Regions from separate parts of the Catenibacterium sp. GCM10023432 genome, predicted to be linked through region 2. Evidence: a T-box and tRNA genes for the amino acid it is inferred to sense, from the RefSeq annotation. Region 2 holds a T-box; the other holds one or more tRNA genes.
The links. The T-box of region 2 lies ahead of pheS (phenylalanine--tRNA ligase subunit alpha). A T-box ahead of a tRNA ligase gene usually reads a tRNA of that ligase, here a tRNA-Phe.
Positions count from the first base shown of each region.

Region 1 (15,656 bases), on a different contig from region 2:
ATAAGCACCCCAACTAAAGAAAGTAGAATGATAATTACCATGACATACATGTGTATTGATTTCTAAGTCCTTTGGACTTGCTGCAACAACTTCATTGTTAAGTTTTAATAATCTCTTTTTATAATCTTCTAATGCATCACCAGTACGTCCTGTAAGCCACGTGCAAGCTGTGGATTGACCATACCACCCCAGACGCAATCATCAAACTGCAATACTCGACATCCTGCATCATAGATTTCATGGACAAACTCGATATAATCCTTAACTACATCAAAGGCAAAAGCCTCTTCATTTTCATAAATACTTAATGTATTTCTAAGTAACTGTGCTCCCGTAAAGTAAGCATAGAACTGTCCTGGTGAAGGAATAGTCTGTTTGGCTAATGTATTTTCATCTTCAAACTGTTTTACAAATCTGAAATAATCTACAAAAGGATGATGATCACAGCTGATCTTTCCTGTGACATAAGTATCATCAATCATTGCTGCTTCACCATCAAATGTTGTATTACCTTCTATTGTCTTTTTGTGTTCTACACCATTAAATCCCCACATAAAATCTAAATGCCATGTAGAACGTCTAAATTCTCCATCGGTGATTGTATGATAACCTAATTCTTTAATCTTAGTAATAAGTTCTGCAATACATTCATCTTCTACCTTTTTTAATTCTTCTAGATTAATTGTATTATTCTCAAAATCTCTTCTCGCCTTCTTAAGTCTTTCAGGTATTAAGAAACTACCTGCATAATCATATGTATTCATTTTAATTGTCTCCTTTTTTTTCGTGAGTTCATTGTATCAGAGATATTCTGAAAGTAGAAATACGTATAAATGTATGTTCGTTATAGATTAAGGCTGTGGATACGATACATCAGCAATGTACTCGTATTCAAAAATAGAAAACATATTATAAGTGTTATAATCCCTTTTATACCTAGAGTATGCATAGAACTCACTAAAGGCATCATACGAACAATTGAATAGGCGACATTAAATTCTATTAATATGCATGTAGATTGTTTTCTAAATATATACTGTAATATAATCAAAACAATCATTAATGGTAATGAGGTTTTAATAACAGATAAGATTATTTCTTTATACATAGTAATCACTCCCTGTTTATTATTATGACTACTAATTTTAAGAGAATTATGTGATTTATAACAGAAATGTAAATTGTATTGATTATTCCATTATAAAACCGATTATAAGGTTTTCTCATTGAAGAAATGAATTATATTTTATACACTTTTTTAAACTTTTTTCTTAAAGACCCTTGCAATTATCTAAAATCCATAGTATATTATACGAGTGCCACGAAGCAACGGTTCCATAGCCAAGTTGGTAAGGCAGAAGACTGCAACTCTTCGACCATCGGTTCAAGTCCGGTTGGAACCTCCATACGTGTGCCCTGGTGGCGAAACTGGTAGACGCACAGGACTTAAAATCCTGCGGACTTCAAACTCCGTGCCGGTTCGATTCCGGCCCAGGGCACCATCTTTATAAACGGGAAGTAGCACAGCTTGGTAGTGCACCTGGTTTGGGACCAGGGGGTCGCAGGTTCAAATCCTGTCTTCCCGACCATTTATTGGGGCCTTAGCTCAGCTGGGAGAGCGCCTGCTTTGCACGCAGGAGGTCAGGAGTTCGATCCTCCTAGGCTCCACCATTTTTATTGGTCTGGTAGTTCAGTTGGTTTAGAATGCCGCCCTGTCACGGCGGAGGTCGCGGGTTCGAGCCCCGTCCAGACCGCCAATTGGTTCCGTAGCTCAGTCGGTAGAGCAGAGGACTGAAAATCCTCGTGTCGCTGGTTCGATTCCGGCCGGAACCACCATTTTACTTATGATGCAGGTTTACCCAAGTTCGGCTGAAGGGATCGGTCTTGAAAACCGACAGAGGATTAACGTCCTGCGGGGGTTCGAATCCCTCAACCTGCGCCATTAATAAATATAACTCAGGATTCTTTCCTGAGTTTTTTTGTGCATATTTCAAAGACTATATTTTAGAGGTTCTTATTAGACAAGATAAGTATTTTAGTTATCAAACTATCGATGCTTATCCTTTTTAATTACTCCCCTATTCTTTGAGACAAAGAAAAAAAGCTATCAATTGATAGCTTCTTAGAAAATGTTGAAATATAATAGACAAGCACAGATACTTGCACAAATTGGAGCAAGTACTGGTACCCATGCATAATCCCACTGAGAAGTTCCCTTGTTCTTAATTGGTAAGATTGCATGTAAGATTCTTGGACCTAAGTCACGAGCTGGGTTTAAAGCTGGACCTGTAGGGCCACCAAATGAAGCAACTAATGCCATAACTAATAAACCAACACCAATGAAACCAGCACCCTGATTACCATGTTCAAAAATTGGTGAATGAGTAATAGATAATGCACAGAAGAATAAGATGAATGATCCGAAGAATTCGTTTAAGAAACCATTTAACTTATTCTTTGTTGCATCAGTAGTTGAGAATGTACCTAAGATTGCTTCAGGATTTTCTGTTGAGTCATAATGAGGCTTGAAGCAAAGATAAACAATGAACTGACCTACGATAGCACCAGCGAACTGTACTAAGATGTAAGGTAATACTTCAGCTAATGGTACATCACCTACAACAGCAAGACCAATAGTGAATGCTGGGTTGATATGGTTACCAGAAATTTTACCAATCATAAGAGCTGGAATCATAACGGCCATACCATAACCGATTGCAATGACGATCCATCCACTGTGGTTTCCCTTTGTTCCCTTTAATTCCACGTTTGCTACTGAGCCGTTACCAATCATAACCATGATTGCAGTTCCAAGGAACTCAGCAATTAGACGAGTAGTTAATGAAAATGTCATAATTGTCCCCCTATTTAATATTTAATTGTGTTTAATGACATTTGGATTATAAAACCTGTATTTCAATGTGTCAACATGTTTATAAAATGTTAATGCTTACAATCGTTTTTTTGTGCATAGGTGGCACATTATTTCTATTTTTGGTATAATGCACAAAGGAGGGTTTGTTATGTTAGAGATTAATACAAAAGCACCTTCTTTTAATCTACCAGATGAAGAAGGCAATATGCATACTTTAGAAGAATATAGAGGACATCGCGTGATTCTCTATTTTTATCCTAGAGATAATACACCTGGATGTTCTAAACAGGCATGCGGGTTTAGAGATTTGTATCCTGAATTTTTAGAAAAGGATGCAGTGGTCATTGGAATCAGTAAAGATTCTGTAGCAAGCCACAAGAAGTTCAAAGAGAAATATGAACTACCTTTTACTTTGCTTTCTGATACAGAAAAGAAGACAATCATGGACTATGACGTATGGAAAGAGAAGAAGAATTATGGAAAGGTCAGCATGGGTGTTGTAAGAACAACATACTTAATTGATGAAGAAGGAATGATCATTAAAGCCAAGGAGCGTGTAAAGACAGCTGATAATCCAAAAGAGATGCTTGAGGCTTTATCATGAAGATTATCATGAGTCCTGCTAAGAAGATGAGAAGCGACGAGGATGCTTCTATTGCTCCTACTACACCTTGTTTTCTTAAAGAATCTCAAATATTAGAAGAGAAACTTAAGAGTATGTCCTATGAGGAATTAAGAAAGCTTTGGAAGACCAACGAAACATTAACACATCAATGTTTTGAAGAGTTACAGGAGCGTCAGTTTAAACCTCTTACATGTGCAATTCATGCTTATGATGGGATTGCGTTTAAGTACCTTCATCCCTTTTCTATGAGCGATAGTGAAAGAGAGTATTTAAACATGCATTTACGTATTTTATCAGGTCTGTATGGAGTTTTAACACCTACCGACGGAATTGTACCCTATCGTTTAGAAATGGGCGTAAAATCGTTTAATTTGTATCAATTCTGGGGTAGTAAAATATATAACTCTTTGGATGATCATGTCATCATTAATCTAGCCTCTAAAGAGTATTCAAAATGTATTACTGATTACTTAACGGAAGAAGACCAATGTATTGAGATACAATTTCTAAGAAATATCAAAGGAGTACTCAAGCAGCAGGCAACCTATGCGAAGATGGCTAGAGGTGCAATGATCTCTTATATGGCTAAAGAAAAGATAGAAAATATAGAGGACTTAAAGAAGTTTAACGATTTAGATTTTGTATTTGATGAAAAGCTATCTAATGATCATTGTTTTGTATTTGTACAAGGGAGAAATGAAAATGAATAAGTTTTTAAAAGGTTTTGTATGTGCACTCCTTGTATTAAGTACTGGTTGTGCTCAAGAAGAGAAGAAAGAAACACCAAAGAAGACTAAGAAAAAGACAGATGAAACAGCTCAGGTCACTCATACTGATATTACTATGTCTTTTGTAGGTGATATAACTTTAGGAAATTATGCAGGACAGCCATATGATGGATCTTTTGATCAGGAATATGTAAAACAAGGTAATAATCCTGATTATTTCTTAAAGAATGTAAAAAGTGTTTTTGAACAGGATGATTTAACTATTGCGAACTTAGAAGGTCCTTTGACTGATGAAGAGAGTCATGTGATTAAGTCATTCCCTTTTAAAGGTAAAAAGGAATATGCAAAGATTTTAACTAATAGTAGTGTTGAAGCTGTGACAGTCGCAAATAACCATTCTATGGACCGTTATCAGAAAGGGATGGATGATACTAAAGCAACTCTAGATGAGTATGGTGTAGGCTATTTTGGATATTCAAAGAGCTATATTAAGGAGGTAAAGGGAATCAAGTTTGGATTTCTTGGTTATGCATTTCCTAATGCTGTATCTGATGAGATGAAGAATGCGATTACTGAATTAAAGAAGAAGACTGATTTTGTGATTGTTTATTATCATTGGGGTATTGAAAGAAACTATAGTCCTACTCAGGGACAAAGAGATTTAGCACATGCAACTATTGATGCAGGGGCTAATATGGTTGTAGGTAGTCATCCTCATGTATTAGAAGGGATTGAAACATATAAGGATTCCCCTATTGTTTATAGTTTAAGTAACTTCTGTTTTGGTGGCAATAGAAATCCAAGTGATAAGGATTCTATGATCTACCAGCAAACATTCCATTTTACTAATAAGAAGATTACGAGTATGGAACATAAGATTATTCCATGTATGATTTCTTCTGTTAAGTATCGTAATAACTATCAGCCTATAATTGCGACAGGACAGGATGCAGAGCGTATACTAAAGAAAGTCAATACAATCCAGTAAATGAAAGGTGTTGATCAAATGATTGAAGATATCTTAAAAGAGAAAAAGAATATGACAAATGGAGAAAAGAGAATTGCGGATTATTTCTTAGATAAAAAGACTTTACTTCGTAAACAAAGCAGTCGTTCTATCGCATCTCAATTGTTTATCAACCCTTCTATGATTACTCGTTTTTGTCAGAAATTAGGATTTCATGGATATACTGATTTTCTTGAAGAATATTTAAAAGAAATTGAATATACAGAATCTCATTTCCAGGATCTTGATCCTAATCACCCTTTTGATGATCAAGATAAAAACACTGTAATCGCAAATAAGATTGGACAGCTATATCATGAAATTGTAGATGATACATTAAAGCTAATTGGTCATGATGATCTGCAGAATGCGATTAATTGTTTAAATAGAAGTGATATTATTTATGTATATTCTGCAGGCGTACAAGGTGACGTAGCCCAGACTTTTAAAGATAAGATGTTGAAGATTGGAAAGAATGTGGTTCTTGAAACAAAGATGAATGAACTCTATTATCGTGCTTCTTATTGTTCTCTTAATTGTTCATTTATTATTCTCTCTTACTCTGGAGAAATAGAAACAGAATTAAGAGGTGTTAAGAAGCTTAAAGAGAGACATATTCCTCTTCTCGCAATTACATCTTATGGAGATAATACATTGTCTCAATATGCAGATTATGTTTTGCATGTTTCTACAAGAGAAAAACTGAAAGATAATCTAGGTGATTTTGCGATGAATATATCTACGATGTTGATTCTAGATATATTATATGTGAGTATTTTTAATACTGATTATTTAAAGCATTTTGAAAGAAGAAGATCTAGTTCACAGGGATTTGATTTATTTAGAACATCCAAGAATCCTAACATTAAGTAAGCAACATTGTTGCTTGGATATTATTAGAAACACACATCTTTTCGCAACGCTATTGAAAGAAGCCGTTCATTAATTGAGCGACTTCTTTTTTTATTTATAATCTTAGTTGTAGAAAGAAAGGTGATGAAGATGTTTCCAAAAGATTTTCTCTGGGGTGGTGCAACGGCAGCTAACCAGATAGAAGGTGCTTATTTAGAGAATGGTAAAGGATTAAGTACCGCAGATGTGATGACTTTAGGGTCTCATGAAAAGAAAAGACGTATTACAAAAAGTATTGAAGAGAATGAGTATTATCCTAGTCATAATGCGATTGATTTTTATCATCATTATAAAGAAGATATCGCATTATTTGCAGAAATGGGATTCAAGGTTTATCGTATGTCTATTAACTGGACACGTATTTTCCCTAACGGGGATGAATTAACACCCAATGAAGAAGGACTTAAATTCTATGATGCAATACTAGATGAATTAGAGAAGTATCATATTATACCTCTTGTAACTATTTCTCATTTTGAAACACCTTTAGGACTTCAAAAGTATGGTTCATGGGAAAATAGAGCTGTAGTGGATTGTTATGTGCGTTTTGCGCTAGTTTTACTAAAAAGATACAATAATAGAATAAAATATTGGCTTACGTTTAACGAAATCAATTGTATGTCTACTCAGCCTTGGGTTGCAGCTGGTATTAATAGTGATGATGAGAGAGTAAGAATGACTGCAGCATATCATCAATTTATTGCAAGCGCAAAAGTTGTAAAGATTGCTCATAAAATTAATCCTGATAATAAGGTAGGAATGATGTATTGTGGTCATTTCTCTTATGCATATAGCGCTAATCCTGATGATGTGATTGGAACGATGAATTTTATGCATAGTATGATGTTCTATTGTGATGTACAGTGTCGTGGATATTATCCTCAATATAAAATAAAAGAACTAGAGAGACTACATATTACCTTACCTATTCAAGAAGGAGATTTAGAAATACTTAAAGAAGGTAAAGTAGATTTCTTATCACTTAGCTATTATTGTACTCATGTGACTGGTAAAAAGACGAAAGGTATTCTTAAAGGTATGAATGGTTTAGATACAGGTTATAAGAATACATTCTTACCTAAGAGTGATTGGGGGTGGACTATTGATCCCCAGGGGTTAAGATATGCATTAAATTATTTATATGATCGTTATCAGTTGCCTTTGATGATTGTAGAGAATGGAATAGGTGCTATAGACCAGTTAGAAGATAATAAGGTCCATGATACATATCGTATTGAGTATTTAAAAGCGCATTTAAAGGAATTGTCTAAAGCAATTGAATTAGATGGTATTCCAGTGATGGGTTATACAATGTGGGGGCCTATTGATTTAATTGCGGGATCTACTGGTGAAATGAAAAAGAGATATGGTTTTATTTATGTAGACGTAGATGATTCAGGAAATGGCTCTATGAAGAGATATAAAAAAGATTCTTTTTATTGGTATAAGAAGGTTATTGAAACAAATGGACAAATCTTAGAGGAGGATTACTAGTATGAAGAAATATATTTTAATGGATAGTGAATATTGTAGTATGGGTAGATGGATTTCTGTTATTGTAGGTAAAAAGTTAGGAATGAAATTATATGAAGGTAAGGATCTTGTAAAACTAGCTGATGAAGAGTGGTTAACTGAAGATTATTTAAAGGATTTTGATAATAGAATTGCGGATATGTCTTTAGAAGAAGTAAAGGCAAGTGATGAAATTAAAAAGGTTCATCATGCTTTATCTAAAGCCATTCTAAAAGCTGTAGAGAATGGTCCATGTATTATTCATGAAAGAGCTGCAGGTGATGTACTTGAAGGACATGCAGATTGTTTAAAGGTACTTTTATATAATACTTCAATGGAACATCGCATTCCTCGTGCAATTGCGGATAAAACATATGATTTAGAAGGATTAGAACATGATGAATTAGTCAATTTTATTCATCGTGAAGATCATAAGCGTAAGGTTTATCGTGATGCCATTTCTCATCATTTATGGGGTGAAAAACAAAGCTATGATATATGTTTAGATAGTGATTTATTATCTAGAGAGAAGTGTGCAGAAATATTAATCGAAGCGGCATCAGATTGTAAACTTGATTTAGAGGAATGTGCTCAAATTATTAAAAGTTATTTTGACTGGACAAGATAAGAGGTAAATAGAGATGATCAAAAAACTTTGGAAATTATTTTTTTCAATGGTCTATCTCAGTACTTTTACTTTCGGCGGTGGCTATGTCATTGTCACATTAATGCAGAAAAAGTTTGTAGATGAGTATCATTGGATCAATCGAGATGAAATGCTGGACTTAGTAGCCATTGCCCAATCAGCACCTGGTGCTATTGCCGTCAATGGAGCTATTGTAGTTGGATATAAGATTGCTGGTGTTTTAGGTATTATAGTTAGCGTTATTGCGACTATTCTTCCTCCATTTATTATTATCTCTGTTGTATCTGTATTTTATTCTATTTTTAAAGAGAATTTAATTGTTCATTATATACTTGATGGGATGCAGTCAGGTGTAGGTGCAGTGATTGGTGTTGTTGTTGTAGAAATGGCATTAGGTATCTTTAAGGAAAAGAAAAGAAGTTATTATTTGATTATGTTCGGTTCTTTTATTGCGAATTACTTCTTTAAGGTAAATGTTGTATTGATTATTTTGACATGTATTGTGATAGGTATTATTTATTCTTTATATGAAAGGAGACTCCAGCAATGATCTATATACAGTTATTTTTAAGTTTTCTGCAGATTGGCGCTTTTAGCTTTGGTGGTGGTTATGCTGCTATGCCTTTGATTCAAAGTCAGATTGTCAATTTACATCATTGGCTGGATTTTAAAGAATTTACAGATTTAATCACTATATCACAAATGACACCTGGTCCTATCGCAATTAATTCAGCTACATTTGTAGGAACTAAGATTGCTGGTATTCCTGGTGCTATTGCCGCGACTTTAGGATGCATTCTCCCTTCTTGTATACTAGTAACTAGTATTGCATATTTTTATCTTAAATATCGTCATCTGCGTTTCTTGCAGAATATTCTAAATCACTTGAGACCAGCCGTCGTTGCATTGATTGCAACCGCTGGTGTTACCATAATGATTTCTGCATTATTTGGTAGTGAAGCAACAATTATATTAAATAACTTCCGTATTCATCAATTGATTATATTTCTATTTTGTGTATTTATGCTCTGGTATAAGAAATCTAATCCAATATTTGTAATGATTCTTTCAGGGGTTATTAATGTTATTTATCAGATTATCATCTAAAAAAGAGTAACTAAATAGGCTTGGAGTTAACTTTATTTATTTCATAAATCATTTACCATGTTTTTAAGATCAATAAATCTATAGAAAGAAAAAAAGGATAAGCATCGAAGTTTGACGACCGAGATGCTTATCCTAGCCAATAAGAACACTGCAATAATAAAACTTTCATCTAAAATCAAGCATATTACTGAAAATTAATATAAAAAGATTATTCAATATCTGAACTTCGATGAACTATCATGCCCTAAGTATAATTCCAGAGGTCTTGTGTATATAATAGTTAATTCTCTTAGGGAATATAAGGATCTGTTATAGACCCCATACCAATCATACAGGGTTTTCATCTAAGAGTTCTCAAGCATCCTCTATAGAGGTTCATCCCATTATTAGAGGATAAAATACCTTTGACCTTTTTATAGAAGATGAGCGTAAAACCCATTACCTTTAGGTGATGGGATATAAGCGACAAGAAATTATATATTTTACTGAAATGATGATATTACATTAGAATATGCGATATAATAGGTACATGGAGAACATCTCTCTAAATCTTTAGAAAGGAAAAATGCTATGTATCTTACAGTAAAGCAACAAGTAAAACATCTTTCAAAAGAAGATTACAAAAATATTAAGCATCTTTGCCATATAGCAAAGAATCTCACTAATCAAGCAATCTATAATGTAAGACAGTATTACTTTAACGAGGGCGAATACCTTAATTATGAAAAGAACTATGCTCTATTAAAAACATCTAACAGTTACAAGATGCTGAATTCAAATATGGCTCAACAGATACTTAAAGAGGTCGATGGCAGTTTCAAATCATTCTTTGGACTACTTAAGCTTGCTAAAAAAGGCAAGTATGCTTTTAAGGATTGTCGTTTGCCAAACTATCTTCCAAAAGATGGATATACTACGCTTGTCATAGGTTTTGTAAGACTTAATGGTAATAAACTGATTTTACCATATTCAAATGCTTACAAGAAAACACATAAATGTGTAGAGATTACCATCCCACCTATATTACTTGATAAGAAAGTTAAGGAAATCCGTATCATACCGAAAGCAAACGCTAGGTTCTTTGAAATTCAATATACTTACGAAGCTGAATGTATTCAAAGAAACTTAAATATCAATAATGCACTAGCAATTGACCTTGGTATTAATAATCTTGTAACAGCGGTATCAAGTAATGGCAAGACATTCATCATTGATGGTAAGCGACTTAAATCCATAAATCAGTGGTACAATAAGAAAAATGCACATTTACAGTCTGTAAAAGATAAACAAAATATTGGGAAAAGACCTACCAATAAACAAAAAGCCAATACTCGCAACAGGAATAATAAGATTAATGATTATATGAACAAGACTGCTCGCACAATCATAGATTATTGCATCAATAATGATATTGGAACACTTGTAGTTGGCTATAATGAAACTTTCCAGAAGAACAGTAATATTGGTCAAGCCAATAATCAGACATTTGTAAATATACCTTATGGACAACTTCGTTTTAAGCTAGAGTACCTTTGTGAGATTAATGGCATTGTCTTTGTAAAGCAGGAAGAAAGCTATACTTCAAAAGCATCATTTTGGGATAAGGATGATATTCCTATTTACAATAACGACAACCCGCAAAGCTATACATTTAGTGGAAAGCGAATATATAGAGGTATGTATCAATGTTTAAATGGTAAATGTCTTAATGCTGATGTAAATGGTGCATTAAATATTTTGCGTAAAAGTAATGTTGTGTCTCTTGTGGAGCTATACAGTAGAGGCGAGGTGGACACGCCTGTAAGAATAAGGATTGCCTAGCAATAGGTGGAAACTTAAATATCAAACTTCTTAAAAAGAGCCGTTAGGCTCTCTAAAGCCCATTACCTTTAGGTGATGGGTAGTTCACAATGTATATTACTCCTTTTCTAAGCAAATACGACAATTTGTATAAAGAAATCTTTTTAAAAAGTTCATATAATAATGTTGGAAAGAGATTTCCCACTCTTTTCTACCCTTCGAGGTCAGCGCCCATTCCCTTCTAAAAGCTGACCTTTTTTATTTATTCTTTATATAGAATTGGTTTAATCATTACCTTGTATCAATATATTCAGGTGATGAAGATATGTGATTCCCACCATATTCTACAAATATCACTTCATCAATGGCCAGCTATGCTGTTTTTTTATGTATTCTTCTATCTTTTCTTTATTTAATGATTCACCAATGACAATAATGATTTCCTGCCCTTTCGCAATTGTTTCAGTAGTAATCTGGTCTTTTGTTGCATTAAGTTCTATCCATTGATTATCTTCAGGAATAAAGCCTTTGATTCTAAATACCTTACCACATAGAGGATCATTAAAGATAGAATGAGTGGCTTTTGTTAGTTCTTCTTGAGTAATAGGCTGGTTCATAAAGAACATAGTAGAGAACGCTTCTTCTTTCTTAAAGAACATCTTAATAAAGCCTTCTAATTCATAACCAGAATGAAGAATAGAATCAAAGTCTTGATTATTGAGCGTTTCTAAATTAAGACAGTCTTCTTTATTAAATCTTCTTTTACATTTAATAAGAGCCATTGTGTTATTTAAGTGTGTGATTGTGTTATTGATTTCTTCTTCTGTGGCTTCACTAGAGCGACTGAGAATGATTTTACCAGCATCTGCAACCTGACAGCCTAGTAAGTAATCTGATTGCTTAGAGAGACTATTTTCGAGCTTAGAATTCACTAAAGCAATCACATTACCAATCTCATACCATTTATCTAATGGTTCTTCATGAAGTACATCAAAGAACTCATCGACATCATAAATACCTGATGGTTCTACTAATATTCTATCAAAACCTCTCATACCCATAGAAATGAGTTTTGTCTTAAAACGACGTCTATGACAGTCTAAATCTCCTCCACCAACAACCATTTCTAGTTCACATTGGTCACCTAATTCTTCTTCTAATACCATCATATCTACATTAATCGCACCAAAATCATTTTCTAAAATTGCGATATGCAGTCCTTGATTAATTAAATATTTCGCATACTTCTTAATAAATGTTGTTTTACCTGATCCTAAAAAACCTGTAATTAAATCGACTTGTACCATAAGTTCACCTCTTGATTTTATTATATGTTGATCTAATGTTTTGTCAAACAGTTCACATTAGTGACATGTAAGAGACATAGAATATTCTTTAGAAACTATATGTGAATTATGTCAAACTATGGACTTAACATACCTATATATTTATGTTAGAATTCAGTTGAAAGGGGGCAGTGAATATGTGTACTGCTGCATGTTTTAAAGATAAGGATTGTTATTTTGGAAGAAATCTTGATTACGAGTTTTCTTATGGTGAACAGATTGTTGTAACACCTAGAAATTTTGAGTATGGTTTTAGACATACAGATGAACCATCTTACAAATATGCCATCATTGGAATGGCTCATGTCAGCGATGGGTATCCATTATATTATGATGCAATGAATGAAAAAGGATTAGGTATGGCTGGACTTAACTTTGTAGGAAATGCTTATTTTAATCCTGTTGTAAAAGGAAAGACAAATGTTTGTTCCTTTGAATTTATTCCTTGGATCTTATGTCAGTGTGAAACTGTTGATGAAGCAATAAAGCTTATTAATGAAATGAATTTATGTGATACACCTTTTAGTGCATCATTCCCACCTGCTTCACTTCATTATATGATCAGTGATTCAAATAAAACTATTACTGTAGAAGTAATGAAGGATGGGATACATATTTATGATAATCCTGTAGGTGTACTGACTAATAACCCACCTTTTGATAAACAGATGTTTAATTTAAATAATTATATGTATCTTTCTACTAAACAGCCTGAGAATACATTCTCTCAAAATGTAAACTTATCTACTTATAGTAGAGGTATGGGTGCTTTAGGATTACCTGGTGATTTATCTTCAGCATCACGTTTTGTCCGTGTCGCATTTTCTAATATGAATGTCACTAAAGGATTAAATGAAAAAGAGAATGTGAGTCAGTTCTTCCATATTCTTGGTTCAGTAGAACAGCAGAAAGGACTATGTGAAGTATCTGAAGGTAAGTATGAATATACTATTTATACATCTTGTTGTAATTTAAACAAAGGTATTTACTACTATTCAACTTATCATGGACATACTATTAAAGCGGTGGATATGCATAAGACAGATCTTGATAATAAAGATTTGACATGTTATCCAATGATTGATGAAGAAGTATTCTTCCAGCAGAACTAATAGAAAATTCATAAGTCAGAATATAAAATAGCACTCGATCTGAGTGCTATTTTCATTATTCCATAACTCTTATTGCATGATAACCTTCATGAATAGCTGTCATAATCTTTCTTGGAGATACAGCATCTCCCACAACGCAGACTTCTTCATACATATCTTCTAGAAGGTTTTCTAATTCATTGTTTGGTCTAAATCCTACTGCATTGATGATTGTATCACATGCAATAACATAAGTCTGACCATCCTTTTCATAAGTTACGCTATTATTTGAAATTGCAATGACTTTCGCATTTCCAACGGTTTCTACATTTCTATCTTTAACTAATCTTCTCAAATGCTGATCATTGTTTAAACAATGCTGTGCTGTATAAAGAATATCAGGCATCATTTCTAATAAGGTTACATGGTCTGCACGAACAGCAATATCGCATGCTGATTCAGTACCTGCAAGACCACCACCGATTACAACAACATTCTTCCCTACTTCAGCTTTATGTGTTAAATAATCACTTGCTAGAATAGTATGTTCAATACCTTCAATAGGTGGAGTGACTGGTCTAGAACCTGCTGCAAGAATAACCTTGTCATAATCTTTTTGTTTAAGGTTATCTTTTGTTATTTCAGTGTTAAGGTGAATATTTACACCCAGTTTATAGCACTGTGTTTCTAAATACTTAATTAGATTTAATACATCATGTTTAAAATCAGGTCCTCCTGCGGGCCATAAAGTACCGCCTAAACGATTTTCCTTTTCATAAAGGTCTACTTCAAAGCCTCTTCTTCTTGCAGTGATTGCTGCTTCCATACCTGCTGGACCACCACCGATAACTAATACTTTTCTTACTGTACCATCAGCCTTAGGAAGTGCATATTCCTTTTCAGCATAGCATAGTGGATTGACTGCGCAATAGTAATGTTTACCAGAGAAACCAGCTAATAAGCACTCATTACAGCCTACACATGGTGTGATGTCTTCTGTATGTCCTGTCTTAACTTTCTTTACCCAATATGGATCGGCAAGCATCTGGTGACCTAAACCAATATAATCAAGAATCCCATCTTCTACTGCCTTTTTTGCAACAGCAGGATTTAATAATTTGCCATCACCAAGCACTGGAACATTAACTACTTCTTTAATTGCCTTTTGAACATCTAACTTGAATCCTTCTTTACTATAAACAGTAGTAATCGCTTGATACCACTCCTCATAGCAACCAGTATCTACATGTAAAGCATCAACACCTGCCTTTTCAAAAATCTTTGCCATTTCAATACCTTCATCAATTGTTCTAAAACCTTCAACACGATGAACTGGCGTAAACTTTACAAGAACTGGGAAACCCTGAGGGACATTCTTCTTAATTGCTTCTATGCATTCTAATGTAAAACGCATTCTATTTTCTAGACTTCCGCCATATTCATCAGTACGGTTATTCCACTGTACTGAATGGAACTGATCTAACAAATATCCTCCGTATGCATGTAATTCAACCGCATCTGCGCCTGCATTCACTGCAAGAGAGGCTGAATAACCTACTTTTTCTACTAAATAATGAATGTCATCCTTAGTAAATGGTTTACAGATTAAATCTGGGAACCAGAATGATCCAACACTACCTGCACTGTATGGTGGTGTAAAAGGATCTGTGAACTGTTGTCTACCTAATCCTGGAGATAACTGCACACATACCTTGGCTCCATAATGATGACATCTGTCTACTAACATATTTAATCTTTCGACATGATGGAAATCAGATAATTCAGTACAAGGACGTGGTTCATATTTAGTAGAAACAACGTTCGCACCAGTAATAATAAGTCCTGTACCACCTTTAGCACGTTCCATGAAATAATTAATTGCATCGATGTTGTAAGCACCATCCGCTTCACCTGTTGTACCCATTGGAGACATAAAGATTCTGTTCTTTAGTTTCATTGTTCCAATAGACGTCTTATCAAACAAACTCTTTGTCATGACATATCCTCC
Region 1 is NZ_JBHSEB010000090.1:1,288-16,943, forward strand. Features, by position in the region: gene ACFOZZ_RS11400 (hypothetical protein) at 1-198, opposite strand, end outside; gene ACFOZZ_RS11405 (hypothetical protein) at 129-764, opposite strand; tRNA gene ACFOZZ_RS11410 (tRNA-Cys) at 1,332-1,406, shown strand; tRNA gene ACFOZZ_RS11415 (tRNA-Leu) at 1,414-1,502, shown strand; tRNA gene ACFOZZ_RS11420 (tRNA-Pro) at 1,513-1,589, shown strand; tRNA gene ACFOZZ_RS11425 (tRNA-Ala) at 1,596-1,671, shown strand; tRNA gene ACFOZZ_RS11430 (tRNA-Asp) at 1,680-1,757, shown strand; tRNA gene ACFOZZ_RS11435 (tRNA-Phe) at 1,761-1,836, shown strand; tRNA gene ACFOZZ_RS11440 (tRNA-Ser) at 1,850-1,942, shown strand; gene ACFOZZ_RS11445 (MIP/aquaporin family protein) at 2,123-2,854, opposite strand; gene ACFOZZ_RS11450 (peroxiredoxin) at 3,024-3,479, shown strand; gene yaaA (peroxide stress protein YaaA) at 3,476-4,210, shown strand; gene ACFOZZ_RS11460 (CapA family protein) at 4,203-5,216, shown strand; gene ACFOZZ_RS11465 (MurR/RpiR family transcriptional regulator) at 5,235-6,107, shown strand; gene ACFOZZ_RS11470 (glycoside hydrolase family 1 protein) at 6,231-7,640, shown strand; gene ACFOZZ_RS11475 (AAA family ATPase) at 7,642-8,286, shown strand; gene ACFOZZ_RS11480 (chromate transporter) at 8,300-8,854, shown strand; gene ACFOZZ_RS11485 (chromate transporter) at 8,851-9,411, shown strand; gene ACFOZZ_RS11490 (RNA-guided endonuclease InsQ/TnpB family protein) at 9,982-11,232, shown strand; gene ACFOZZ_RS11495 (GTP-binding protein) at 11,565-12,518, opposite strand; gene bsh (choloylglycine hydrolase) at 12,695-13,669, shown strand; gene ACFOZZ_RS11505 (NAD(P)/FAD-dependent oxidoreductase) at 13,725-15,644, opposite strand.
Region 1: it encodes a tRNA-Phe, which carries the amino acid that the T-box ahead of pheS (phenylalanine--tRNA ligase subunit alpha) is inferred to sense. The anticodon was not compared.

Region 2 (15,656 bases):
CATGAAAGTCAATGATATGGATATCACTGTCATCTTCTTCTAAGACAGGATCAATTGCTTCAAAAGGATTCTGTGGTTTTCCATCCATAAATGTAAGACCAAGTAAGTTTGTTACTCTGATTTTCTTTCCTTTTACTTCAATGACTCTAGAACCTACTCCAGGCATCGCCTTAGGCTTATTTAGTGGAACAATTAGTTTATCTGCTTCATCTATATATTCAAAGATTTCTTTCTTAGAATAAGTATGATTTCCCATTGTAATCAAAGAAATACCATGAGACAGTAATTCATCATAGTGTTTCTGTAGTAATCCTTTACCATGGCTTGTATTCTCACCATTCGCTATAACGCATTCTACACTATATTTCTCTACAATTTTTGGGAGGTACGTTGCAATCATTTTACGTCCTGTCTTACCAAAAATATCACCAATAAATAATATATTCATTTTTGTTCACATCCTTAAATAAAAAGTAGATAGGGATGATCCTATCTACTTAGCTATTTCATTAGCACGAATCTCACGGATCACAGTTACTTTAATATGTCCTGGGTAAGTGAGTTCGGTTTCAATCTTTTCTTTGACATCTCTTGCAAGTTTGTGTGCCTTTAAGTCATCAATCTTTTCTGGATTAACGATTACTCTGATTTCACGACCTGCCTGGATGGCAAATACATTATCCACACCGTCAAACTGTTTAGGTAATTCTTCAAGTTTTTCAAGTCTCTGGATATAATTTTCAATTTTCTCACTTCGACTACCAGGTCTAGCAGCTGATAGTGTATCTGCTGCAGAGACCAGTACTGCAATAATTGATGTTACTGGAACATCTCCATGATGTGATTCAATTGCATTGATTACAGTCGCATTTTCACCAAATTTCTTAGCGAATTTTGCACCTAATTCAACATGACTTCCTTCCATTTCATGGTCAACTGCTTTTCCTAAGTCATGCAATAAACCAGCACGTTTAGCAAGCTGCTGATTTAATCCAAGTTCAGCGGCCATAATACCAGCAAAATGAGCCACCTCTAATGAATGCTGTAAAGCATTCTGTCCATAACTTGTGCGATATTTCAACTTACCAATCATCATGACAAGTTCTTTGTTCATTCGAGATAATCCTAATTCAAAGACAGCATCCTGCCCTGCCTTTAAAATAGTATCATCAAGATCTTTTTTAGTCTTAGCAACAACTTCCTCAATACGTCCTGGCTGAATACGCCCATCATGAATTAATGTTTCAAGTGATAAACGTGCCACTTCACGACGAATTGGATCAAAACATGATAATGTAATCACTTCTGGAGTATCATCAATAATCAAATCTACACCAGTTGCATTTTCAATCGCTTTAATATTACGACCTTCACGGCCAATAATACGACCCTTCATTTCTTCACTTGGAAGAGCAACTACACTGACTGTGCGTTCAATGACTTCTTCCTGAGAATAACGGTTAAGGGCATTCGCAATGATATCTTTTGCAAATAGTGAAGCCTTTGTTTTTGCTTCATCTTCCTGTTCTTTGATATAAGCAGTGACTTCAGTCTCCATACGCTGTTCTACCTGCTTGAAGAGTTCAGCTTTTGCCTCCTGTGCAGACATAGCTGCAATTTTTTCAAGTTCGGCTACTTTTTCATCAATCTGATGCTGTAGTTTTTCTTCCTTGACCTCTAGTTCCGCCTTTTTCTTATTTAATTGTTGGCTTCTTGCTTCAAGAGCATCTTCCTTCCCCTGTAAAGAAATATCTCTACGGTCGATGTTCTGTTCACGTTGTAATAGCTTATTTTCAAACTTAGTCAATTCTAAGCGCTGCTGCTTTGCTTCTTTTTCAGCTTCAAGCTTATATTCATAAGCTTTTGTTTTTGCATCAAGCAATGCTTCTTTAATTAGATTGTCTGCTTTTGTATTAGCTTCTTCAACAATTGTTTTGGCATCTGTATTTGCTTTAGAAATTTTTAAACGGATATATAAATAATAACATCCTATACCTAAAAGAAATACAAGAACATAGGTCAAGACTTTAATTAAGCTCATATATAAGTCCTCCGTGTCCTATGTATAAAAGTGCTAAAAAGCACTAGTTATATTATAAGGTATTTATATAAACTTTTCAATCATACAAACACGAAAAAAGCAGTCTTCCATTAAGACTACTTACTTGATTTAAGGGGATTTGTCATCAATAAAGTTGTATTAAACTTATCTAAAAGTTCCTCTAATTCTATATCATTGTTGTTTTCAATAAAATTATGATTTATGCATCCCATGATTGCATAAGTATAAAATAAAATAAGATCATCAAACTTTTCATCAGATATATCAACAATAAAGTTATCTAATAAGTATTCTGTAAATATTTTTTTGAAAACAACAAATAGATAATGATCTAACTGATTGCGACTCATTGAGAAAGCAATATGTCTAATAGCACGACGATTTTCTACCAGAAATTTCAGGGCTTTCTCTGAGCATTCACTCCAGGATGCACCATCTTCAAACATTTGTTCAATGGTTGCTAAATGATCTTTAAAGATTGTTTCAATCAAGGAATAGATATCTGCAAAGTGATAATAGAAAGTGTTTCTATTAATACCACATTGATCTGCAATATCCTGGATAGTAATCTTATCAAGAGTTTTTTCCTCAACAAGTTCTAAGAATGTTTTTATAATAAGCTGTTCTGTTTTCTTCATATTTACACCATAATTCAATAAAAGGCGGAATCATCCGCCTGAAAATGAGACTATTTACGCATCAGCTTCTTCATTTCCAAAAAGCTGTGCTTTAACTTTTTCTTCTACTTCTGCAAAGATGGCAGGATGTTCAAGAAGAAAATTCTTCGCATTTTCTCTTCCCTGTCCAATTTTTTCACCATTATAAGCGTACCAGGCACCTGATTTTTCCACAATATCGCCTTCAACTGCTAAATCAAGAATTTCACCATCACGTGAAATGCCTTTACCATAGATGATATCAACCTGAGTTGTCTTAAATGGAGGTGCTACTTTATTCTTGACAACCTTGATATTGGCTTTATTACCAACAATCTCACCATTCTGTTTGATCTGTTCACTTCTTCTAATTTCTACACGTACAGAAGAATAGAACTTCAAGGCACGGCCACCAGTTGTTGTTTCCGGATTACCATACATAACCCCGATCTTTTCACGTAACTGGTTAATAAAGATTACTGTGCAGTTCGTTTTATTCATAACACCTGAAAGTTTTCTTAAGGCCTTACTCATTAAACGTGCCTGTAAGCCAACTGCCGCATCACCCATTTCACCATCTAATTCAACCTGAGGAACTAAAGCAGCAACTGAGTCAATAACGATCAAATCAATCACACCAGAACGCACCAGCATTTCAGCAATTTCTAATGCCTGCTCACCACTATCTGGCTGTGAAAGAATCAATTCATCAATATCAACACCTAAATTCTTTGCATAGACAGGGTCAATGGCATGCTCAGCATCAATAAATGCTGCTTTACCACCCTGTTTTTGCGCCTGGGCAATCGCATGCAATGTAAGAGTTGTTTTACCACTTGATTCAGGACCATAAATCTCAATAATACGTCCTTTAGGGTAACCACCAATACCTAATGCTTTATCAAGGGTTAAAGAGCCTGAAGGGATAACATCTACATCCACCGCTGCACGATCTCCAAGACGCATCACAGACCCTTTACCAAATTTCTTTTCAATTTGACTGATAGCATCATCCAATGCTGCATCAGTATCTTTTACCGATGACTTCTTTTCTTTCGCCATAAACATATACCTCCATACATATTCATACGATTATTATTTGTAAATTACTTCAAAATTTCAGAAATCTTCATTTTTCCAATCGCAATAGCCTGTTCCACAATCTGCTTGCGACTTCCTGACAATTCATATTCATAAGTATGAACATCACTCTTATAGGCAATACCAATATAAATGAGACCTACTTTCTTGCCTTCCATGGCATCTGGACCGGCATTGCCTGTAAAAGAAATACAAAGATCTGTATCGAACATTTTCTGTCCATTAATGCACATAAGCCCTGCCACTTCATTAGATACAACACCATAAGTGTCAATGACTTCCTGAGGGATGCCTAACACCTTATGCTTGATAATGTTCTGATAACTGACAAGACTTCCCTTATAAACAGCAGAAACTCCTGGAACGGATCCAAGAGCTGCTGCAAAGTTTCCTACTGTAAAACTTTCAACACTAGAAATAGAAACATTCTTTTCTATCAATAGTCTTACTATTTCTTCCATTTTACATACTCTCCATGATTAAATCTCTATTCTTCCAAAAATAATCAACACCTGATAATAATGAAACACATGCGGCAACATTAATAACATAGTTTGCAAATGGAATATCCCATAATGCAAAGATCGGGTTATTTAATAGAAGAAGACAAATACCTACCATCTGAGTCACTGTCTTCAATTTTCCATAAATACTTGCAGCAAGTACTCTATTAGAGCCAGAGGCTACAAGACGAACACCATCCACAAAAGTATCTCTTAAAATCATAACAAGAAGTGCTAGAACTGACATCTTATTATTCCAGGAAAGTAAGATTAATGCAGAGTTAACAAGCATCTTATCTGCAATTGGATCAACAAACTTTCCAAATGTAGTGACAAGATGATTTTTTCTTGCAAGGTAGCCATCTAAAAAGTCAGTAATAGAAGCACCTAAGAATATAACAAAGGCAAGTAGCTGAATAACGGAAATATCAGTAAATAGGAAATGAATCTGAGGTACACTAATATCTGTATAATAAGGACATAAATATAAAATTATAAATACTGGTACAAGACACAAACGTGTTACTGTTAATCTATTTGGTAAATTCATCTTACTTCTCCAATGTCAAATAAGTATATTTCAATCCAGATTCAGCCTTTTCTTCATCTGTTAATGGCACTTCAACATCATCAACATAAACCTTTACACCAGACTGTTCACCACTTACAAGTCTTAATGTATTGAATTCTGCAGTATTGAGTGTCAATTCAACACTATCACCTTCATTATATACCTTACCTTCAAATTCAGTATATTTAGCACGGTTTACATAAAGGCTTCCCCAGCATTTCTTAGAATATTCAACCTTTAACTTGAATGTTTCTGCATTAGAATCCTTTAATTTAAAATTATAATTTAAATCACTATTTCTAGTATAAGTAACAGCTGGTGTTTCATCCTTCTTTGGAGTTGTCTTGTCTTTCTTCTTTGATGGTTTCTTAGTTACTTCACCTGCTGCTGTCTGCTGGTCAGATGTAAATGATGGTGCATCAACATTTGACTTTGTTTTACTGATTGCAAAGAAAGCCACTAAGAAAATCATTGCCACTAATAATACTATAATAATCACTCTTATGACATTTAAATGACTTTTATTACCCATAACACCTTTATTTGAATTTGTAAACGGTGGCTTTTCAAAACGGAAAGCTTTAGCTTTTTCCTCATCGGCAGACTGTCTCTTCTTTACTTCCTCATTCTGCTGTTCTGCTTCCTGTAGTTCTTCTAACTCAATTTTCTGAGTAAGATTTAAATACTCATTCTGTACTTCTTTTTCATTTATATCAAGAGCGCGACAAATCTTTCTTAAATACATTTTCACATAAGCTTCTTCACCTTGATAATGATCAAAGTCACCATTTTCTAAATCTTTAATAATCGCAACTGAAAGCATTGTCTGAGAAGATAATTCCTCTACAGTTAATCCTTTCTCCTCTCTCGTTTTCTTTATTATTTCACTAATATTCATTTCAAAGCCTCCTTGCATTTATGTCAAGTCTATTTAACCACAAATAGTGGCATTTTACAACTATTATAGACAGACAAAAAAGACGGTCCCCCAAATGGAAACCATCTATGAGTCTGCTCTTATAAGCCGTGTTCTGTTTTTCAACTCATCATTTATCTTAGATTACTCTACCTAGCATCCGTTCAATTCCTTTTGCTAGACTCCCCTACCAAAATTTGGGTTTCTGCCTCGCGAAGTTTACCCCTTTTCACCCTGTCATTTCTAACAGTATTCGTTTCTGTGGCACTTTATGGCTAGTTCCATATCTTACGACTTAGGCGTTCACCGTTGTCATTTCTGCCTGAGGTTATTAGCCTCAGCACGATCACTACTATCATCTCAGATAGTGGCAGCACGGACTTTCCTCTGTTTCCAGCGATCAGTTCTCGCAGACACATATTAGTCTTTATTTTTATGATAGACTTCTCTTTCTAATTGAGAAATACGTCTGAGGACATCGACATTGTTATTCAAGTTCTCTTCCATGACGCGTGCATTATCTCTCTGTTCCTGTCTTTCTCTTAATAATTCATTGAGTTTTCTTCTTAAAGCACTATTCTCTTTTTGAAGACTTTCAATTTCATCATAAGAATCATTCAGCATAGATTGGAAATTCAGATAATCTTCTTTCACAATATCAAGATAACTATCTACCTCATTTGCGCTATAGCCTTTTGATTCAATAGAAAATTCTTTATTAAGGATTCTTTTCGGGCTTAATCGAATCTTGTTTTCCATCGTCTTCACTCCTCATAAATATTCTACAAAAAACAAGAATAATTGCAAGCAAAAGTTTCTTACAATGGAAAAACAGTGCATATACACGCCACAATCAAAGCCGGTAAAAGGTTTGCAACGCGTATTTTTGTATTAAACACAAGATTAACTCCTACACAAAATATAAGTATTGAACCTATATATGAGAGAGCACTCATAGCTGATGCAGTAATAAAAGGACTGATCAGACTTGCTAAAAGAGTGATTGTTCCCTGAAATAAGCCTACTGGTACAAAAGAGAATAAGCATCCCTTACCTAGAGTTGCACTCATGACAAGAATAATCACAAAATCGAGTATTGCTTTTGCGAAAAGAATAGAGTGATCGGCATGGATTCCATCTTCAATAGATCCTACAACTGCCATCGCACCAATACAGACTGTTAAAGATGCTGTCACAAAGCCATCTACAAACTTCTTATCTTTCGCATTTCCAGTTTTTATTTTAAGCCATTCACCAAAGTGAATCATCTTGCCATCTAAATCTAACATTTCTCCTACAATCGCACCAAGAGATAATGAAATAATCATCATCATAGTACCTGTTGTATCGATAGTGCCACCCTTTATTACAAGCATTTTACTTGATGCTCCTGCAATACCTATGAAAATAACAGCGACACCATCTGCCTTCATCAAAGTATCCTGCATGGACTCCTTTAAATGATTTCCAAATACCATACCTGCAATGCCAGCTATAATAATAGCACTGCAGTTAATAATCGTACCTAATCCAAACATAGTTATAAAAAAACTTTCATCAAAGATGAAAGTTATCCTTTAAGACCTCTAGACTGACGATCCATATCTTCTACAACGATGTCATAGATTTCACCTAATGTAGAACAATATTCTAATAACTGCCATGGTTCATTTGTATGGAAATGAATCTTAATTAAGTCTTCATCACCTACTGCAAGAAGGCAGTCTCCTTTAAAATGTTCAGTAATGTAATCATTGATTTCATCTTCATCTAAGTCATGACCATCAATTAATAATTGTGTATCATATCTAAATTCTAAAGCCATATTTATAATCCTCCTAATACAAAAAGTATATCATTATTTGTATTATCAGTCCATTATGATAAAATACTTTTTGAGGTGATTCCATGAGAATACTAGGTATTATTACAGAATATAACCCCTATCATTTAGGCCATCGTTTACATCTTCAAGAAGCTAAAAGACGAATTAAGCCTGATTTAACTATATGCGTCATGAGCAGTTCTTTTGTACAAAGAGGAGAGCCTGCCATAATCAGCTATCAAAAAAGAGCCGCAATCGCAATAGAAGAAGGCATAGATATCGTTATAGAACTTCCACTTGTTTATGCCTGTCAGAGTGCCGATTATTTTGCGAAAGGTGCAGTGACATTACTCCACGAAATGGGAGTGACTGATCTTGTATTTGGCAGCGAGGATGGCAATATTGAGACATTCATAGAAATAGCTGAAGGTATTGAACAAGACCCGGATACTTACAATATGAAAGTAAAAGAAGGCATGAAGGATGGATTACGTTATCCTGATGCGTGTAATCAAGCATTGCAGTTTATTTTAAATAAGGAAGTGAGAACACCTAATGATTTATTAGGACTAAGTTATGTTAAAGAGGTAGTTCATAATCAGTATCCTATTTCCATGCACTGCATTAAGCGTACCAATGATTATCATGCAAAAGATATTCAAAGCATTTCTAGCGCCACATCTTTACGCATTGCACTAAAGCTGGGAAAAGATGTAGCCCATCAATTACCTGGCTACAATACATATAAAGACTCTCATTTCTTTACTCTAGAAGAGTTCTACCCTTATTTAAAGTATTTAATTACCTTTACTCCTCTTGAAGGGCTTCATATGATTGAAGAAGGTTTGGATGACCGCTTGTATAAAGTGAATCAAGAAACCTACAATTTAGAAGAACTCATCAATGCTTTAACAAGTAAACGTTATACAAGAAGCAGAATACAAAGAATGCTTATTCATATTCTTCTTCATAACACAAAAGAAGAAATGAAAAAAGCCATGGATATTGATTATATTCATATTCTTGGCTTATCTGCGAGTGGACAGCGTTATATTAAAACAGCTAAAAAGAATACAGAATATAAAATCATCACTAACATCACAAAACATAAGCATCCTGCTTTAGATATTGAAAAAAGAGGGGCTCAGCTTCTTGATTTAGTGAATCCAGGCTTTTTTAAAGAAACAATTAAAGCGATTCCTTATCGTAAAATTGATTTAAAATAAAGGCAACACCATCATCATTATTACTTAAAGTAACATGATCTGCTTTTTCTTTTAAGTCATCAGGAGCATTGTCTACTACATAACTTACCCCTGCAATATCTAACATATCTTCATCATTATAATAATCTCCAAAGGCGATTGTATTCTCTAATGGTATTTGATAATGATGGGCCACCGTTTGTATCGCATTGGCTTTAGTGGCTTCTTTATTGGTGATTTCTAGATAATAAGAAGCACTACGTGTTATATGTAAAGAAGGATATGTTTCCTTTAAATAAGAAGTGACATGATCAATAAATCCAATACAGACTATTTTATGAATGGTCTGTATTTTTTTAATGTCTTCTAATCCAATCTTAATCGATATTTTACCAATATAAGACTCTTCTATCGCATGATCTTTAAAATATTGATTTGTAGAATACCAGTTATTGCCATCATAAATATTCCAATCTAAATCATTACAATAAGAACATATATCATAGACAATATCCGTTGGTATTGTATAAGAGATGATTTCATCCCCTAAAATAATCAGTGCGCCATTATGAGCGACCAGAGGTGCTTTATAAGGGACAAATGATTGAATACTTTCAGGAAGTCTCGAAGAGATAGGAATAAACAAATCATCATATTCATACACCTTCTTTATAGCCTGTAATGTCATATCAGAAAGCGTATTATCACTATGAAGGAGTGTCCCATCTAAATCCGAAAAAATCAGTTTCATAAGTAAAAAAAGATCAGTGCAAGCACTGATCTTAACCTCTTAACACGGCGTTATGGTCCTTCTTGCAGGCTTCAAGAATTTTTTCCATAGCTGAGTTGATTGTTGCGTCATCCAATGTACGAGATGGATCCTGGAATAATAGTGAGATAGCCAATGACTTCTTACCTTCTTCCATATGTTCACCTTCATAAACATCGAATACTTCTGCACTCTTTACAAGCTGTTTGCTTGCACGTTTGATTGTCTTAACTACATCTGCAGCAGGTACTTTTGAATCAACAACTAAAGCGATATCACGAGATACTGCAGGATATAGAGGAATAGCCTTGAATTTTAATGCACGAGTACGTAATGCAAGAATAGCTGTTAAGTTCAATTCTGCCACATATGTATCGTTGACTTCATAAGCTTTTGCCTTTGCAGGATGTACCTGTCCGATGACACCTACAATTTCCTTACCCATCTTGATATAACCACTTCTACCTGGGTGGAAGTCCTTATTATCTGCTTCTACCTTTTCAAAAGTATAACGTGATTCTTCAATACATAATTTCTTGAATAATGTTTCTACAAAGCCTTTCACAAGATAGAAATCAACCGCTTCCTTCTTACCCATCCAAGGAACATTGACATAGTCTCCACTTACTGCAATTGCTAAGTTAGATACTTCCTTGTCAGAATATGTATTCGCAATTTCAAAGATGTTTACATCTTTGTTTGAATGTGCATTGTTGTAATGAATTGTCTGTAAAAGAGAACCAATAAGTGATTTTCTTGCAGCACTTCTTTCTTCACTCAAAGGACTCATTAACTTAACTGTATTGTCTAAAGAATGGAATAAGTTGAATTCATTGACAGCTGCTTCACTTGTCAATGTATAAGTTAATGTTTCATGTAAACCAAGGTCTACAAGTGTATGTCTAATCAACTGTTCTTTAGACTGTTTTGGTGTTAAGACACCATCTGTCATATTCATGACTGGTAAAGTAGTTGGAAGATTATCATATCCATAGATACGTGCGACTTCTTCCACTAAATCTGCATCCATAGTAATATCATTACGATATGTAGGAACAGTTACAGTAAATAATTCATCTTCTAATGTATATTCAAAGCATAAGCTATCGAAAATATCAGATACTTCTTTAACTGTTAATGAAGTACCTAGCAAGCCATTTACTCTTGATAATTCAATAGTGACAGTTTTTCTTGTTTCATCAAGAGGTGTATGTACTGTTTCATAAATAGTTTCAGCATCAGCATACTGTACTAATAAATCAGTGCAGCGATCTAATACCTTTAATGAACTCATTGTATCAATAGCACCCTTGATATAATGCTGTGATGCATCTGTTAATAAGTTCATACGTCTTGCTGTATTTCTTAATGCAGCACCATCAAAAGTTGCTGCTTCAATAACGATATTTTTAGTATTCTTATCAATCTTAGTATCATTACCACCCATAACACCAGCAACACAGCCAATGCCATCATCAGTTGATACAATAACATCTTCAGGTAAGATTTCATATTCATTTTCATCAAGAAGAACAGCCTTCTGATTGAATCCAGTCTTGATGACGAAAGCCTTCTTTGCAAGCTTATCATAGTCATACATATGAATAGGCTGACCTGTTTCAACCATGACGAAGTTTGAGATATCTACAATATTATTAATAGGCTTGATACCTGATGCAAGAAGCGCATTCTGCATCCATTTAGGTGATTCTTTAGTTGTTACACCCTTTACTAATTTAGCACCAAAGAATGAGCATAAAGGAGTTTCTACATAAACTTCAATTTCACTCTTTTCTTCAGGATATTTCTTGATTTCTGGTAAAGTAACTTTTCTACCTAATACAGCAGCTGCTTCATAAGCTAAAGACTGCATAGCCATACAATCAGCTCTATTTGGTGTTAAACCAATATCAAGAATATAATCATCTAAACCAAGGCAAGAAAGTGCTTCTGTACCTACTGGCGCATCTTCTGGTAATACATGAATACCGGCTTTATCTTCTTCTTTTAATAAACGGTTATCTAATCCAAGCTCTGCAATAGAACAGATCATACCATCAGACTTTTCGCCTCTAATAGCACCTGAAGAAATCTTACCACCTTCAAGTTCACATCCTGGTAATGCCACAATAACCTTTTCACCAGCAGCCACATTAGGTGCACCACATACAATCTGTCTTACTTCACCAGGGGCAGTTTCTACCTGACAAATATGAAGATGGTCAGAATTAGGATGTTCAATACATTCCTTTACATAACCAACAACAAGCTTAGTTCCTTTTGCAAGAGGTCCCTGTCCTTCTACTTCTAATCCAATACGAGTGATCTTTTCTGCAAGTTCTGCAGGATCTTGATCATCTACTTTCACATATCTATTTAATAAATGTAAACTAGCTAACATATACTACTCCTTTCTTTCGAACTGTTCTAAGAATCTTAAGTCATTATTGTAGAAATCACGGATATTATCAATATCATATTTCAACATAGCAACTCTTTCTAGTCCGATACCAAATGCAAATCCCTGGTATTCCTTAGGATCAAATCCACACATTTCTAATACATGAGGGTTGACCATACCAGCACCTAATACTTCAATCCATCCAGTACCTTTACACATAGCACAGCCCTTACCACCACAGTTGCCACAAGAGATATCTACTTCTACACTTGGTTCTGTGAATGGGAAATAAGAAGGTCTTAAACGAATTTCACGTTTTTCACCAAACATTTTCTTAGCGAAAACATCTAATGTACCCTTTAAATCACCCATAGTGATATTCTTATCGATGACTAGTCCTTCACACTGCATGAACTGATGTGAATGAGTGGCATCATCATCATCACGACGGTATGTCTTACCAGGGCAGATAACCTTAATAGGACCTTTACCCTTAGCTTCTAACATAACATGTGCCTGTACAGGAGAAGTATGTGTTCTCATTAATGTATTTTCATCAATATAGAATGTATCCTGCATATCTCTTGCAGGGTGTCCTTTAGGTAAGTTCATTAATTCAAAGTTGAAATGATCTGATTCTACTTCAGGTCCTTCAGCAACCTTATATCCCATACCTAGGAATAATTCTTCTAAGTCTTCCTTAACACGTGTTAAAGGATGTACAGATCCTACTGGTAAACGATTACCTGGTAAAGAGATATCAATATCTTCTGCAAGTAAACGTTCATTTAAAGCTTTTTCTTCTAAATAAGCTTTCTTTTCTTCAATAGCCTGTCCAATTTCCTGTTTAGTCTTATTTGAAACCTGTCCAAATGTTTTTCTTTCTTCAGGAGCCATAGTCTTCATTGATTTCATAGCAGCCTGAATAGGTCCTTTTTTACCAAGATAGAACACACGTAAGTCATTTAATTCTTTCGCATCAGCGCAAGCTGCAATTTTTGCAAGTGCCTCTTCCTGGATTTTTAATAATTCATCCATAACTTTCCTCCTTAAAAAAATAAAAAGCCGTTCCAATAGGAACGACTTAAATCGCGGTACCATCCTAAATTCATATAGTATACACTATATGCACTTTATCACTTATAACGTCAGTGTTACGGCGGGGATTAGCCGCACTCCAAGGTGAATTCAATAATATCTTATAAGAAGATTTCCACCAGCCTCTTCCTCTCTCAATATAAGTATATTACATACTAGTCCTTTTCTTCGTGTTCTCATGTATTATACCTAATAATTAGGAAAAAGACAAGATGAAATCTTATCTATCGAACAAGCCGAAACCCTCTTTCATTTGTTTAATATTTGTATTATGATACTTAAAGAGAGGACGTATATAAAATGAAATTTTCAAAAAGAATGGATCTCTTCGGAGAAAGCATCTTCACTACACTTGCAAATATGCGTAGTGAAAGAAAAAAGCAAGGACTAGAAGTCATTGATTTGAGTATTGGAGCACCTAATATCCCTCCAACTCAGGAAGTCATGGAAACAATCGCAAAGGAGGCAATGAAGCCAGAAAACTATCTTTATGCGATTAAGGATGCCGTTGATCTTCAAAACACTGTAAAAGAATGGTATGAAAAAAGATACGGTGTCACTATTGATCCCGAAACTGAAATGACATCATTACTTGGATCTCAGGATGGCTTAGCACATCTTGCTTTAACTTTAGTAGATGAAGGTGATATCGTACTTGTACAAGATCCATGTTATCCAATCTTTAGAGATGGGCCACTACTCGCTGGGGCTAAAGTTGTTACTATGCCTTTATTAAAGGAAAATGATTATTTAATAGATTTTGATATGATTGATGAAAAGACTGCACAGGATGCAAAGTATATGATTGTGTCTTATCCAAATAACCCAACATGTGGTGTTGCGAATGATGAATTCTATAAGAAACTCATTGTCTTCGCAAAGAAATACAACATCATGGTTCTTCATGATAATGCCTATAGTGAATTATTGTTTGAAGGACCAGGACGCAGCTTCTTAGAATTTGAAGGCGCTAAGGATGTGGGTATTGAATTCAACTCATTAAGCAAGACATATGGTTTAGCAGGTGCACGTATTGGTTTTGCACTTGGTAATAAAGAAATCATTGGAAAACTAAAATCATTAAAATCTAATCTAGATTATGGTATGTTCTTACCAGTTCAAAAAGGTGCGATTAAAGCATTAACACAGGATCAATCATGTGTAGAAAAAACAAGAAATGCTTATCAACATAGAAGAGATTTATTAGTCAATGGCTGTAAGTCTATTGGTTGGGATATCGATATGCCTAAGGGTACTATGTTTGTATGGGCGAAGATTCCTGACAAGTTTAAAGATTCTGAAACTTTTGTAAAGGAACTATTTGATAAAACAGGTGTTCTTGTGGTACCAGGTAATGCATTTGGTACTCAAGGTGAAGGCTATGTACGTATGGCTCTAGTACAAAGTGATGATACAATAGAACATGCATTAGACATGATGGATAAAAGCGGACTATTTAAATAGCCCGCTTTTTTAAATAATATAAGGAATAAAAATCATCAAGCCAATAATAGCTGAAATGATCGCACTAATAAGCACAGCACCTGCTGCAGCGTCTTTAGAGAGCTTTGCAAGAGGATGAACATCTGGTGACGCTAAGTCTACCACTGCTTCAATCGCAGTATTGACAAGTTCTAATGACAAAACAAGTGCAAATAGAATAAGACAGATCATCCATTCAATCTTCGTAATATGAAAATAGAAACCACATAAGATCACTGCACACATAAAAGAAAGATGTATTTTGATATTACGTTCTTTCTTAATTGTATGGATAATGCCTTCAAAGGCATGCTGAAAAGATTTTAAAAGAGATTGTCTAGTATGTGACATCAAACTTTCTCTCTCCTTTTTCTACAGGGATATCTTCCACTTCCATATCAGTGATGTCTATCCATTGTTCATTTTTCATCTTATTGATAAAACGATTAATCTGTTCTATTTCTCCCTGTACTTCTGCTTCTACACGTCCATCAAAGAGATTTCTAACCCAGCCAGTAAGTCCTAACTGAGTCGCATTCATCTGTGCTCTAAAACGGAATCCAACAGCTTGTACTCTTCCTGAAAAATAGATATGCTGTCTAATCATAGTGAACCCCCCTTAAAGGTATACATCACAATACCTGCCGCTACACCAACATTAAGTGATTCCATTGTATCAATAGGAATATAAAGAGAGGCATCAGACATCGCAATTGTTTCATCTCTCACACCATTCCCTTCATTTCCCATAACAAATGCCATCTTATCTGTTGATTTAATATCATCAATAGAAGACGCATTATGTAAGCTTGTCGCAATGACACGTACCCCTAACTTCTGTAGTTCTGGAATAACATGACTCAATTCATCACGGACAATATCTAAATGAAAAACAGCCCCCTGAGTAGAACGCAAGGCCTTATCATTGTATAAGTCTACACAATCAGGACTCATGACAATCTGTTTAAAGCCAAAAGCAAGTGCTGAACGAAGGATAGTTCCTAAGTTTCCTGGATCCTGTACACCATCTAAAATCAAGACACGATCATAGTGTTTTAAAATATTAT
Region 2 is NZ_JBHSEB010000045.1:10,889-26,544, reverse strand. Features, by position in the region: gene ACFOZZ_RS06895 (TIGR00282 family metallophosphoesterase) at 1-448, opposite strand, end outside; gene rny (ribonuclease Y) at 494-2,041, opposite strand; gene ACFOZZ_RS06885 (TetR/AcrR family transcriptional regulator C-terminal domain-containing protein) at 2,158-2,700, opposite strand; gene recA (recombinase RecA) at 2,755-3,780, opposite strand; gene ACFOZZ_RS06875 (CinA family protein) at 3,825-4,280, opposite strand; gene pgsA (CDP-diacylglycerol--glycerol-3-phosphate 3-phosphatidyltransferase) at 4,282-4,872, opposite strand; gene ACFOZZ_RS06865 (helix-turn-helix domain-containing protein) at 4,874-5,791, opposite strand; RNA gene rnpB (RNase P RNA component class B) at 5,909-6,221, opposite strand; gene ACFOZZ_RS06855 (DivIVA domain-containing protein) at 6,230-6,568, opposite strand; gene ACFOZZ_RS06850 (DUF554 domain-containing protein) at 6,628-7,347, opposite strand; gene ACFOZZ_RS06845 (hypothetical protein) at 7,380-7,634, opposite strand; gene ACFOZZ_RS06840 (nucleotidyltransferase) at 7,718-8,860, shown strand; gene ACFOZZ_RS06835 (Cof-type HAD-IIB family hydrolase) at 8,823-9,590, opposite strand; gene pheT (phenylalanine--tRNA ligase subunit beta) at 9,622-12,009, opposite strand; gene pheS (phenylalanine--tRNA ligase subunit alpha) at 12,013-13,047, opposite strand; T-box leader at 13,082-13,285, opposite strand; gene ACFOZZ_RS06820 (aminotransferase class I/II-fold pyridoxal phosphate-dependent enzyme) at 13,408-14,571, shown strand; gene ACFOZZ_RS06815 (diacylglycerol kinase family protein) at 14,581-14,940, opposite strand; gene ACFOZZ_RS06810 (acylphosphatase) at 14,927-15,196, opposite strand; gene ACFOZZ_RS06805 (TrmH family RNA methyltransferase) at 15,193-15,656, opposite strand, start outside.